3 regions of the Emergencia sp. JLR.KK010 genome follow, and region 1 is predicted to be linked to each of the others. Evidence: predicted binding sites of a transcription regulator. Region 1 holds the regulator's gene; each other region holds the start of a gene.

Region 1 (3,284 bases):
TGACTTTAACCATCGAAGGTCTAATAACCTTCTTATTAAGCAAATATCCCTTTTGAAGCACTTCTGTCACTTTGCCGCTTTCATACTCTGCATTGTCTTCAGTCATGACAGCATTGTGGAAGTTCGGATCGAAATCCTCGCCCTGTGCCTTGATCTCTTCCAGACCGGCTTTTTCTAATACGTCAGTCAGCTGTTTGAAAATCATTTTCATGCCTTCTGCAAAGCTTTCGTCTGCGGATTCGTGCTGCAGCGCTCTTTCAAAATTATCCATGACGGTCAAAAGTTCTACAATAATTTTCTCATTGGCATAGGCATAAATATCGCCTTTCTCTTTTTCTGCCCGTCTCTTATAGTTCTGAAAGTCTGCCATCAATCTAAGATATTTGGTATTCAGCGCTTCGCCTTCCTCAGATGTCTCTTCTTTGGTTTCTGTCTGCTCTTCGCAGGATTCCTCAGCGTTATCATCCGCTGGCATTTCATTTTCTTCCATTTCTGATGCTTCTTCTTGGTTCAATTCTTCTTTTAATTCTTCCTGGTTCACCTTAGTCTCCTCACTCACTCTTCGTCTTCACCGCCTTCTAGTTGAAATGTGCTGCTGAGATTGTCAGTCAGATACTCGATGATAGAAGTAATTTCTCCATACTTCATACGAGTCGGACCAATAACGCCGATCTTGCCGACCATCTTGCCGTCTACATGATAGGTTGCCGTAATCATGGAACAATCATTCATCAAATCATCAGCATTTTCATCTCCAATGGTAACGATGATACCATCTTCTCTCTCCATTAACTTCTTCGCAAAGTCTTCTTTCTTATCCAGAAGCGAAAGAAAGCTCTTTGCCCTTTCCAGATCGTTATATTCCGGAATGTCGAATATATTAGTAAGTCCATCCATATAGAGATTCACATTGAGCATATCTTCCAATGTCTTCATAAAGTTTGGCATGATATTCTCAGCCAGCTTGCTCATCGCCTCTATGTCAGACTCAAAACTTGCGATAATGTGTTCTTTCAGAACATCTGTAATCTTCTTGCCGTTAAAATTATAGGTCATATTCTTTGCCAGAATCTGCAGTCCTTCTTCGGTATATGGTACCCGCATTCTTAGGGCTGTGTTGGAAATCTTTCCACTCTCTGACACGATCATCAAAACCACTGTGGTCTCATCCACCGGCAATAGGTTGATGAACTTCAGAGTATCCTCATTTTTGGTCGGCGTCATCGCAAAAGAAGTCAGATTGGTAATCTCTGAAAGGATTCTGGCAGCGTGCTTGATGGTCTCATCAAATTCGCTGACATCTGCCCTGAGTTTTTCTGCAATGAGATTTTTCTCAATCGGGCTCAGCTCACGTTTCTCCATCAGCTTATTCACATATAATCTGTACGCCTTATCAGAAGGAACTCTTCCAGCCGAAGTATGCGGATGGGTCAGATATCCCATCTCCTCTAGGTCACTCATTTCATTTCTGATTGTGGCCGGACTGATGCCCAGATCAAATCTCTTCGAGAGGGTTCTGGAACCCACAGGCTCTGCTGATCTGACATAGTCACTGATAATGGCCTGTAAAATCTTCAATTTTCTATCTGTTAATTCCATAACGCTTCTCCTTATTAGCACTCACTTCTTTCGAGTGCTAATCACTATATATAATATAGTCCTATTCTGCCCTAATGTCAACAGGATTTTCACATTTTTTTATGATGTTTTTGTGTATTTTTGGTGAATGCATGCACTGTTCCACTGTACAGAGAAATAGCGTTTCATGTTTATAAACCACAATATATATGAATATTTTTTGTTCAAGTATAACAATTATACCTTGCATTGTCAAAAAAACTGTGCTATTCTTTTCTTAGTTATTTTACAAGAGGTATTTTTTCATGAAAGAGAAATCGAAAAAACTTTTGGAAGAATCCCGCAAGCGCCGTACATACAGAGAATTCCTGCCAGATCCCATTGACATGGAAGTGATCAAAAACTGTGTTTTAACTGCGGGAACTGCCCCTAACGGTGCAGACAAGCAGCCTTGGCATTTTAGTATCGTAACCAATCCGGCTATGAAAGCAAAAATTCGAGAAGAAGCCGAAAAAGTCGAAAAGAAATTTTACGAAAGCAAAATTACTGCCGAATGGCAAGCTGACCTTGACAAGCTGGACGTCAACTGGGAAAAGCCTTTCCTTACACAAGCACCTTGTCTCATCGTTATCTTCAAGGAATGGTATAAAACATTGGAAGACGGTACCAAAGATCAGAATTATTATGTCAACGAATCCATCGGTATTTCCATCGGTTTTCTGATCAATGCACTGCGAAACGCCGGTCTTGCCAGTCTGACCTATACACCGGCACCGCCAACCTTCCTTCGCACCCTTCTCGGGCGTCCGGAAGAGGAAACTCTGGTTATGGTTCTTGTCGTGGGTAAACCTGATCCTAACTACAAACTTCCTATACTAAAGAAAAAGAGTTTTGAAGAAATCGCAGAGATTATCTAGTACAATATCAAAGGGACGGTACGTCATTTTGGCGCACCGTCCTTTTCTTTCATACTCTCTTCAATTTCCCTTTTCAACATTGCAGTGACTGCAGCCACCGCCGCAGCCATCGCAGCCCGCACAGCCGCCGCCATTTTTCTTGCTCTTGATAATCGACCAAAGCGCAAGCCCTGCCAGTATTACTACAATGAGCAGTACACCAATCGTCGCTGCATTCATGCTATCACCCCTCCTATATTTTTTTATGCCGCTTTATTATTCTTATACGCAACTTTTTTAATACTTTCAGTGCTCTGAGAAGCCGGACGAACCAACATATAAATGATGAACGCTGCCGCTACAATTGCTGCGACTGTTCCGATTCCGAATCCGCCGCCAGCGAAAGCTGTCCAGAACTGATATACACACATAGATACCAGATAAGCAAGGATTGTCTGATAACCGATTGCAAACCAGAACCACTTGGTGTTGTTCATTTCTCTCTTAATTGCACCCATTGCCGCAAAGCATGGAGCGCAGAGCAGATTGAATACTAAGAATGCGTAAGCTGCTGCGGCGGTAAAGTCTGCGGACAATGCACTCCAGTATTCTGCACCATCTTCAGCAACTTCTGCAAATCCATAAAGTACGCCGAATGTACCAACTACGTTTTCCTTCGCTACAAGACCGGTAATAGCCGCAACGGTCGCTTTCCAGCTTCCGAATCCCAGTGGAACGAAAATCCATGCAAGAAGTGTCCCCAGATTTGCAAGAAGGGTCGTATCCTGTTCCAGTACATCGGAAATCATA
Region 2 (3,284 bases), 930 kb from region 1:
TTCTCCCATTTTGGCAAGATATTCGTCTAGGGAAATCATTTTCTTTTCCATGGACGAGTAGAAAAGGACTAAGTCGGAAAGTACATCTTTGTGCATTCCAAAGTCGTCGTAAATGCCGTATTTTAACTGTCTGCCAAAGTGATTGAAGAACTGCTCGTAGCCTTCGCGGTCGTTTTTCATAAAGTCTGCCAGTTCTTTTTTGATTTTCTTTTCCAGGTTCTTTGCAATGTTGCGAAGCTGTCTGTCGTGCTGCAATGTTTCCCGGGAAATATTCAGTGTTAAATCCTGAGAATCTACGAGCCCCTTTACAAAGTTGAAATAATCTGGCAGCAGTTCTTTGCATTTATCCATAATCATCACGCTGCTGGAGTAAAGCTGCAGACCTTTTTCGTAGTCCTTAGTATAGTAGTCGTATGGTGTGTGTCCCGGAATAAACAGAAGGGCAGTGTAGCTGGAAACGCCTTCTACACTGGTTCTGATGACACGACAAGGATCCTGGTAATCGCCGAATTTACTCTTGTAATATTCGTTGTAATCTTCGGCTTTAACTTGGCTTTTGGCGCGCTTCCAGATTGGTTCCATGGTGTTTAGCGTATCCAGCTCCATGTAGCTTTCCATTTCCGGCATTTCGCCTTCTTTGGTTTCAGCATCTTCCTTTGGACGGCGCTTTTCGACCATCATCTGAATCGGGTAGCGAATGTAGTCGGAGTATTTTTTGATTAAATTGCGAATGGTATACTCTTCCAGGAATGTGGTATAGTTTTCGCCTTCGGTATCCTCTTTGATATGAAGTACGATTTCGGTACCTGGGCTTGTTTTTTCCGCTGGTTTGATGGTGTAACCATCTGCACCCTGGGATTTCCAGACGTTAGCTTCCTCGCTGCCGTAGGCTTTAGATGTGACAGTAACTTCGTCAGCCACCATAAATGCGGAATAAAAGCCAACGCCGAATTGTCCGATGATGTCAATCGGGTTTGTATCTTCAGATTTCTTTTCTTCAGCATGTTCTTCCTTAAAGGCAAGGCTGCCGCTCTTTGCGATGGTACCAAGGTTTGCTTCCATTTCAGCAGCGCTCATACCGATGCCGTTATCGCTGATGGAAAGGGTACGATTTTCCTTATCGGCTGTGATGTCAATGTGAAAGTCGGAACGCTTAATGCCGGTATCACCGGACTGCAGACTCTGGTAATACAGCTTATCCAGTGCGTCACTGGCATTGCTGATAAGTTCTCTTAAAAAAATCTCTTTATGGGTATAGATTGAGTTAATCATTAAATCCAAGAGTTTCTTGGACTCTGCTTTGAATTGTTTCTTAGCCATTGTCTCTCCTCCATAGTCTTCTACTCCGTGTTGTTAGCACTCGATAATAATGAGTGCTAAAACTCATATAATATAATGTACCACTTCTGGCAAAAAAGTCAAGAGGGATTCGAAAAGAAGTCAAAAATGAAAATGTAGTGGCCGTTTTGCAGCTCTTTACTGAGAATCAATAAATTATTCCAAAACATGTTCAAGCCCCTGTGCCATGATGGTAGCGACATGATCGTCAGCCAGTGAATAGTAGATGGTTTTTCCTTCTCGGCGGAATTTTACCAGGGCAGTCTGCTTGAGAACGCGCAGCTGATGAGAAATTGCGCTCTGGGTCATTGACAACGTATCTGCAATTTCCTGTACGCAGAGTTCCTGAGAGGATAAGATATACAAAATCCGGACTCTGGTAGGATCGCCAAAGACCTTAAATAGCTCTGCTAAGCTGTAAAGGGTTTCTTCCTCGATAGGGTGATCTGTTTTTTCAAAGTCCATGTTTCTTCCTCCGTATTTTTATGGATGGGAGGAAAGCAGCCTGAAGCGTTTCCTCCCGATAACATTATTTTTTGTATAGTGCTCTGATTGAGTTCAGTACGCACAGCATAGCCACGCCTGTGTCGGCAAATACAGCAAGCCACATGTTGGCAAAGCCGATAACGCCTAGAATCATGACAGCTGCTTTGATTACAAGGGCAAAGATGATGTTTTGCTTTGCGATTGCGTTTGTTGCTCGTGCAATAGAAATGGCGCTTGGAATAGAGTTTACCTCTGTTTGCATAAATACTGCATCGGCAGCTTCAATTGCTGCATCGGCGCCGCTTCCCATAGCAGCACCTACATCAGCTCCGGCGAGAACAGGTGCATCGTTGATACCGTCTCCGACAAACATAACGCTGCCTTTTTCTTCTCTCACTTTTGTCAGCATGGTCAATTTATCCTGCGGAAGCAGTTTTGCATATACCTGATCGATGCCTACTTGAGCTGCAACAGCTTCAGCGCTGTTTTTTGCATCACCTGTCAGCATGACGGTGTGAAGTCCCATTGCCTTAAGACGGCTGATGGCGTCTTTTGCATCAGCTTTTATAGTATCTGCGATGATGAGGCGCCCTGCAAATTTTCCGTCGATGGCGACAAAGACTTCGGCGCCGCTTGCAGCCTCAGAAAGTGTCGGCATAGCAATTTGATATTTTTCCATTAGTTTTTGATTGCCGCAGAGGACAAGCCCTTCTTTCATTTGGGCGACGATACCGTGTCCTGCGATTTCATTCCGCTTTTCTGGAACCGAAAGGGTGAGTCCTTTACCAGTGGCAGCGCTGACGATGCTGGTTGCGATCGGATGAGTAGAGTGCTGCTCACAACTTGCACAGATTGCAAGCAGTTCGTCCTCGCCATAAGTTCCGGCGGAGATGATTTTCTGCAGGAGGAAATTTCCTTCTGTAATCGTGCCAGTTTTGTCCATGACAACGGCCTTCAGCTTACCCAGGGCTTCTATGGAAAGTCCTCCTTTAAACAGGATGCCTTTCTTTGAGCCTGCACCGATGCCGGAGAAAAAGGCAAGGGGTACACTGAGTACTAGCGCACAAGGGCAGCTCATAACAAGGAAGGTAAGGGCAGTATAAACCCAGTAGTTCCAATTTCCTGTTGCCAGAGAAGGTACCACAGCAAGAAGAAGTGCAGCGATAACGACGCAAGGCGTATAGACTCTGGAGAATCTGGTAATAAAGCGGTCTAATTTCGGTTTACTTGCAGCAGCGTTTTCGACAGAATCTAAAATTTTGGAAACCATAGATTCGGAAAGGGGTTTTTCTACTCTGATTTGCAGTTGACCGGAAGTATTGAGGCAGCCGCTGGTTACAGCGGTGCCTGGTTTTGCGCTAACAGGAACAGGTTCTCCTGTGATTGGAGAGGTATCAATACGGCTTTCTCCATCTATGATCATGCCGTCCAGAGGGATTCTGTCTCCAGGACGGATAAGC
Region 3 (3,284 bases), 610 kb from region 1:
GGTCGTAGTTTCTTTCCGCCTCTTCCATCTGGTGCTTTACTTCTTCTATCTGCTCCTTGGTACTCTTCACCTGGGTAATCGCTTTTTTCTCATTTTCCCACTGGGCACGCATCGTGGCATTTTCCTCGCGAAGCTGGGAAAGCTCTTTTTCAAGTGCGGAAAGCCTTGCCACCGATCCGCGGTCTGTCTCCTTGGAAAGAGCTTGCTTTTCGATTTCCAGCTGCATGATTTTTCTGGAAATCTCATCAAGTTCCGTTGGCAAGCTGTCGATTTCCGTTCTGATTTTGGAAGCTGCCTCATCCATCAAGTCAATGGCTTTATCTGGAAGAAAACGATCGGAAATATACCGGTCAGAAAGAGTTGCGCAGGCAATGAGAGCGCTGTCTGTAATGCGCACGCCGTGATGAATTTCAAAACGCTCCTTAAGACCACGGAGAATGGAAATGGTATCCTCCACTGTCGGCTGATCCACAAGAACCTTCTGAAAACGTCGCTCAAGTGCTGCGTCCTTTTCGATATACTTGCGATATTCATCAAGAGTCGTAGCGCCAATGCAGTGAAGTTCTCCTCTGGCAAGCTTTGGTTTCAGCAGGTTTCCTGCATCCATGGAGCCCTCTGTTCTTCCTGCACCTACAATATTGTGAATCTCATCAATGAACAGAATAATTCTACCATCGGACTTTTCGATTTCGTTGAGAACGGCTTTCAGACGTTCCTCAAACTCTCCTCTGAATTTGGCGCCGGCAATGAGGGCTCCCATATCAAGCGCAAAAATCGTCTTGTCTTTCAGTCCCTCCGGCACATCGCCGTTTAAAATTCTCTGTGCCAGCCCTTCTACTACGGCAGTCTTGCCTACCCCCGGCTCACCAATCAAGACCGGATTATTTTTAGTTCTTCTGGAAAGGATCTGAATTGCGTGTCTGATTTCGCTGTCACGCCCAATAACCGGGTCCAGTTTTCCCTCTCTTGCCATCTCCACGAGATCACGACCATACTTATTCAACACGTCATAGTTATCTTCAGGATTCTGGCTGGTAATACGCTGGTTTCCTCTCACTTTAGAAAGAGCCTCCAAAAATTTCTCCTTGGTAATCTGATACCTAGAAAACAGCTTAGCAGATGGTGTGCCTCGCTCAGCAAGGAGCGCCAGGTACAAGTGCTCAACACTGACATATTCATCTTTAAACTGCTCTGCTTCCTTCTCTGCAGAAATCAGAACCTGATTCAGCCTTCTAGAAGCGTAGATATTATCAGCATTTCCGGAAACTTTCGGCAGTTTCTCGATGGCTTCCTGAAGCTCAGCAATCATATAGGAAGGATTGACCTCCATGTACTGCAAAAGCTTCGGAATCAGACCGTCCTTCTGCATTAGCAGCGCTAAATGCAAATGCTCACCCTCCAGTACCTGATGACCCTCTGAAATTGCAATATTTTGGCAGTCCATAATGGCGGACTGTGCATTCTGTGTAAATTTTTCGATGTTCATATGCTTCACCCCCGCTTCAAACATCACTATATTTGTACTATTTTTAATCTCTGTCTCTATTTTATACCCACTTTTTCAAAAAGTAAAGAACTTTTTAGCACTCATCATCAACGAGTGCTAATAATCTTCAAACCAAAGAATGCCCGCATAGCCATCTAGCATACACGGGCAGCTCATAACTTCGCAAAATCTTTAAAAAATAATCAAATCCATCAGAAGCTGATATACAAAGTTGACGCAAGGCACCAGCACAACATCAGTTACGTTAAAGATAATCAGCGCCAGCAGAATAAGAAATCCTTTGTCGTAAACCTGATAATACCAGTTGTATTTCCGCAGGTCGAAAATCTCGGTCAAAATGCCGAACCCATCCAGCGGCGGCACCGGCAGCAGATTAAATACCATCAGCACCACATTGACCGATATGATGTAAAACAAAACGTCTAAAAGAACATCTCCGAAAGTGCCCATGAGCCAAGGTGGATTCATGATAAATAAGCCTTTCAGTACAAACGAAAAGACGATAGCAATGAAGAGATTCATCACGACTCCCGCAAAGGACACCAACATTTCGTCCCGCCTTCTGTGTTTATAATAGCGCGGATCAATTTCTACAGGAACACCCCATCCAAATCCCGCGATTAGCAGCGCAAAAAAACCAAAAGGATCAATATGTGCCGCGGGGTTTATGGTTAATCTTCCCTGCAGCTTCGGAGTTGGATCCCCTAGCTTATAAGATACAATCCCGTGTGCAAATTCGTGAAAAGATAAACCTATAATAATGCCAGGCAAAATCAAAAGTTTATCCATAATCCATTCTCCGGCATCTACGTATGGATTAGAAATAATTCTAAGTACAATCAGTGCAAAGAGTAGCACCAGCGCCGGTGAGCGTAAAAATCGTTTCAAATCTTTTTTCCTTTCCCAATATATTTTTAAATATTTTATCACATTTATGGGCAATTGAAAATACTATAATATAAACGGTCAAAAAAGAAAGGTGGTTTTTTATGAGTAATACACTTGTATGTATCGATGTCTATACTGTCTCAGCAGGTGATACCCTGTACACAATTGCAGAGAAATATGATCTGCCAGTCAGTCTTTTGATGAAGGTTAATCACATTACCAATCCATACAATCTGCAAATCGGAACCAGACTCTGTATTCCGGGAGATCCTTCCCAACTTCCAAAGCCGGAAGAACCGTCAAAGCCAAAAGTGATTACCCACGTGGTAGAAGCTGGAGACACTCTGTACTTAATTGCAAAAATGCATGGCGCAAAGCTGGATGATATTATGCAAGCCAATCCATCCATCGACCCATACAATCTGATGATTGGAACCGAGCTTTTCGTGCCCCTGCCGTAAATCTTTCAGTGTAGAAGTAGTACGCCTCTGTTGCATTAATGCCTTGTTAACGTGCATAAAATCGATATTTTTTTCAAATATATGCACACTGGCCACACTGCGCCCAACAAATATAGTTCGCAGAGAAGTATGCGTTGCGTACGTTGCCTTTTCTTCTCATTCATGGTAGAATAAAATCAGCTAACAAACTGGGAGGATACAATTATGGAAGGCACATGCAGACTAAAAAGGTTTTTACAGAAAGAACATACCCCTGCCGAGAAAGCTATGCTGGTTTCTGCCGCTGCGCTGATTGGCGCTGCTGCAGGCATCATTCTCTTTTCCGCAAGCGGCGGCATTAACATCGAAATCTCCATCGGCTCTCACAACGGCTGCCACAACACCGGCAACGGCTGTGACAATACCAGCACCAGATAATCGACAAATTA

The links. Region 1 encodes HrcA, which represses chaperone genes, less so after heat shock. Its sites were predicted from a motif close to TTAGCACTCNNNNNNNNNGAGTGCTAA; they were not measured.
Region 2: a site for HrcA is predicted at 1,354-1,380, ahead of htpG (molecular chaperone HtpG). Genes of this name have one in related genera too.
Region 3: a site for HrcA is predicted at 1,581-1,607, ahead of clpB (ATP-dependent chaperone ClpB). Genes of this name have one in related genera too.

Annotation. Positions count from the first base shown of each region.
Region 1 covers NZ_CP143550.1:2,576,904-2,580,187, forward strand. The annotation lists gene grpE (nucleotide exchange factor GrpE) at 1-541, opposite strand, end outside; gene hrcA (heat-inducible transcriptional repressor HrcA) at 556-1,599, opposite strand; gene V1225_RS12405 (nitroreductase family protein) at 1,884-2,495, shown strand; gene V1225_RS12410 (FeoB-associated Cys-rich membrane protein) at 2,556-2,714, opposite strand; gene feoB (ferrous iron transport protein B) at 2,738-3,284, opposite strand, start outside.
Region 2 covers NZ_CP143550.1:1,643,008-1,646,291, forward strand. The annotation lists gene htpG (molecular chaperone HtpG) at 1-1,320, opposite strand, end outside; gene V1225_RS07860 (metalloregulator ArsR/SmtB family transcription factor) at 1,495-1,803, opposite strand; gene V1225_RS07865 (heavy metal translocating P-type ATPase) at 1,868-3,284, opposite strand, start outside.
Region 3 covers NZ_CP143550.1:1,962,382-1,965,665, reverse strand. The annotation lists gene clpB (ATP-dependent chaperone ClpB) at 1-1,486, opposite strand, end outside; gene V1225_RS09405 (site-2 protease family protein) at 1,679-2,395, opposite strand; gene V1225_RS09400 (LysM peptidoglycan-binding domain-containing protein) at 2,497-2,856, shown strand; gene V1225_RS09395 (hypothetical protein) at 3,061-3,273, shown strand.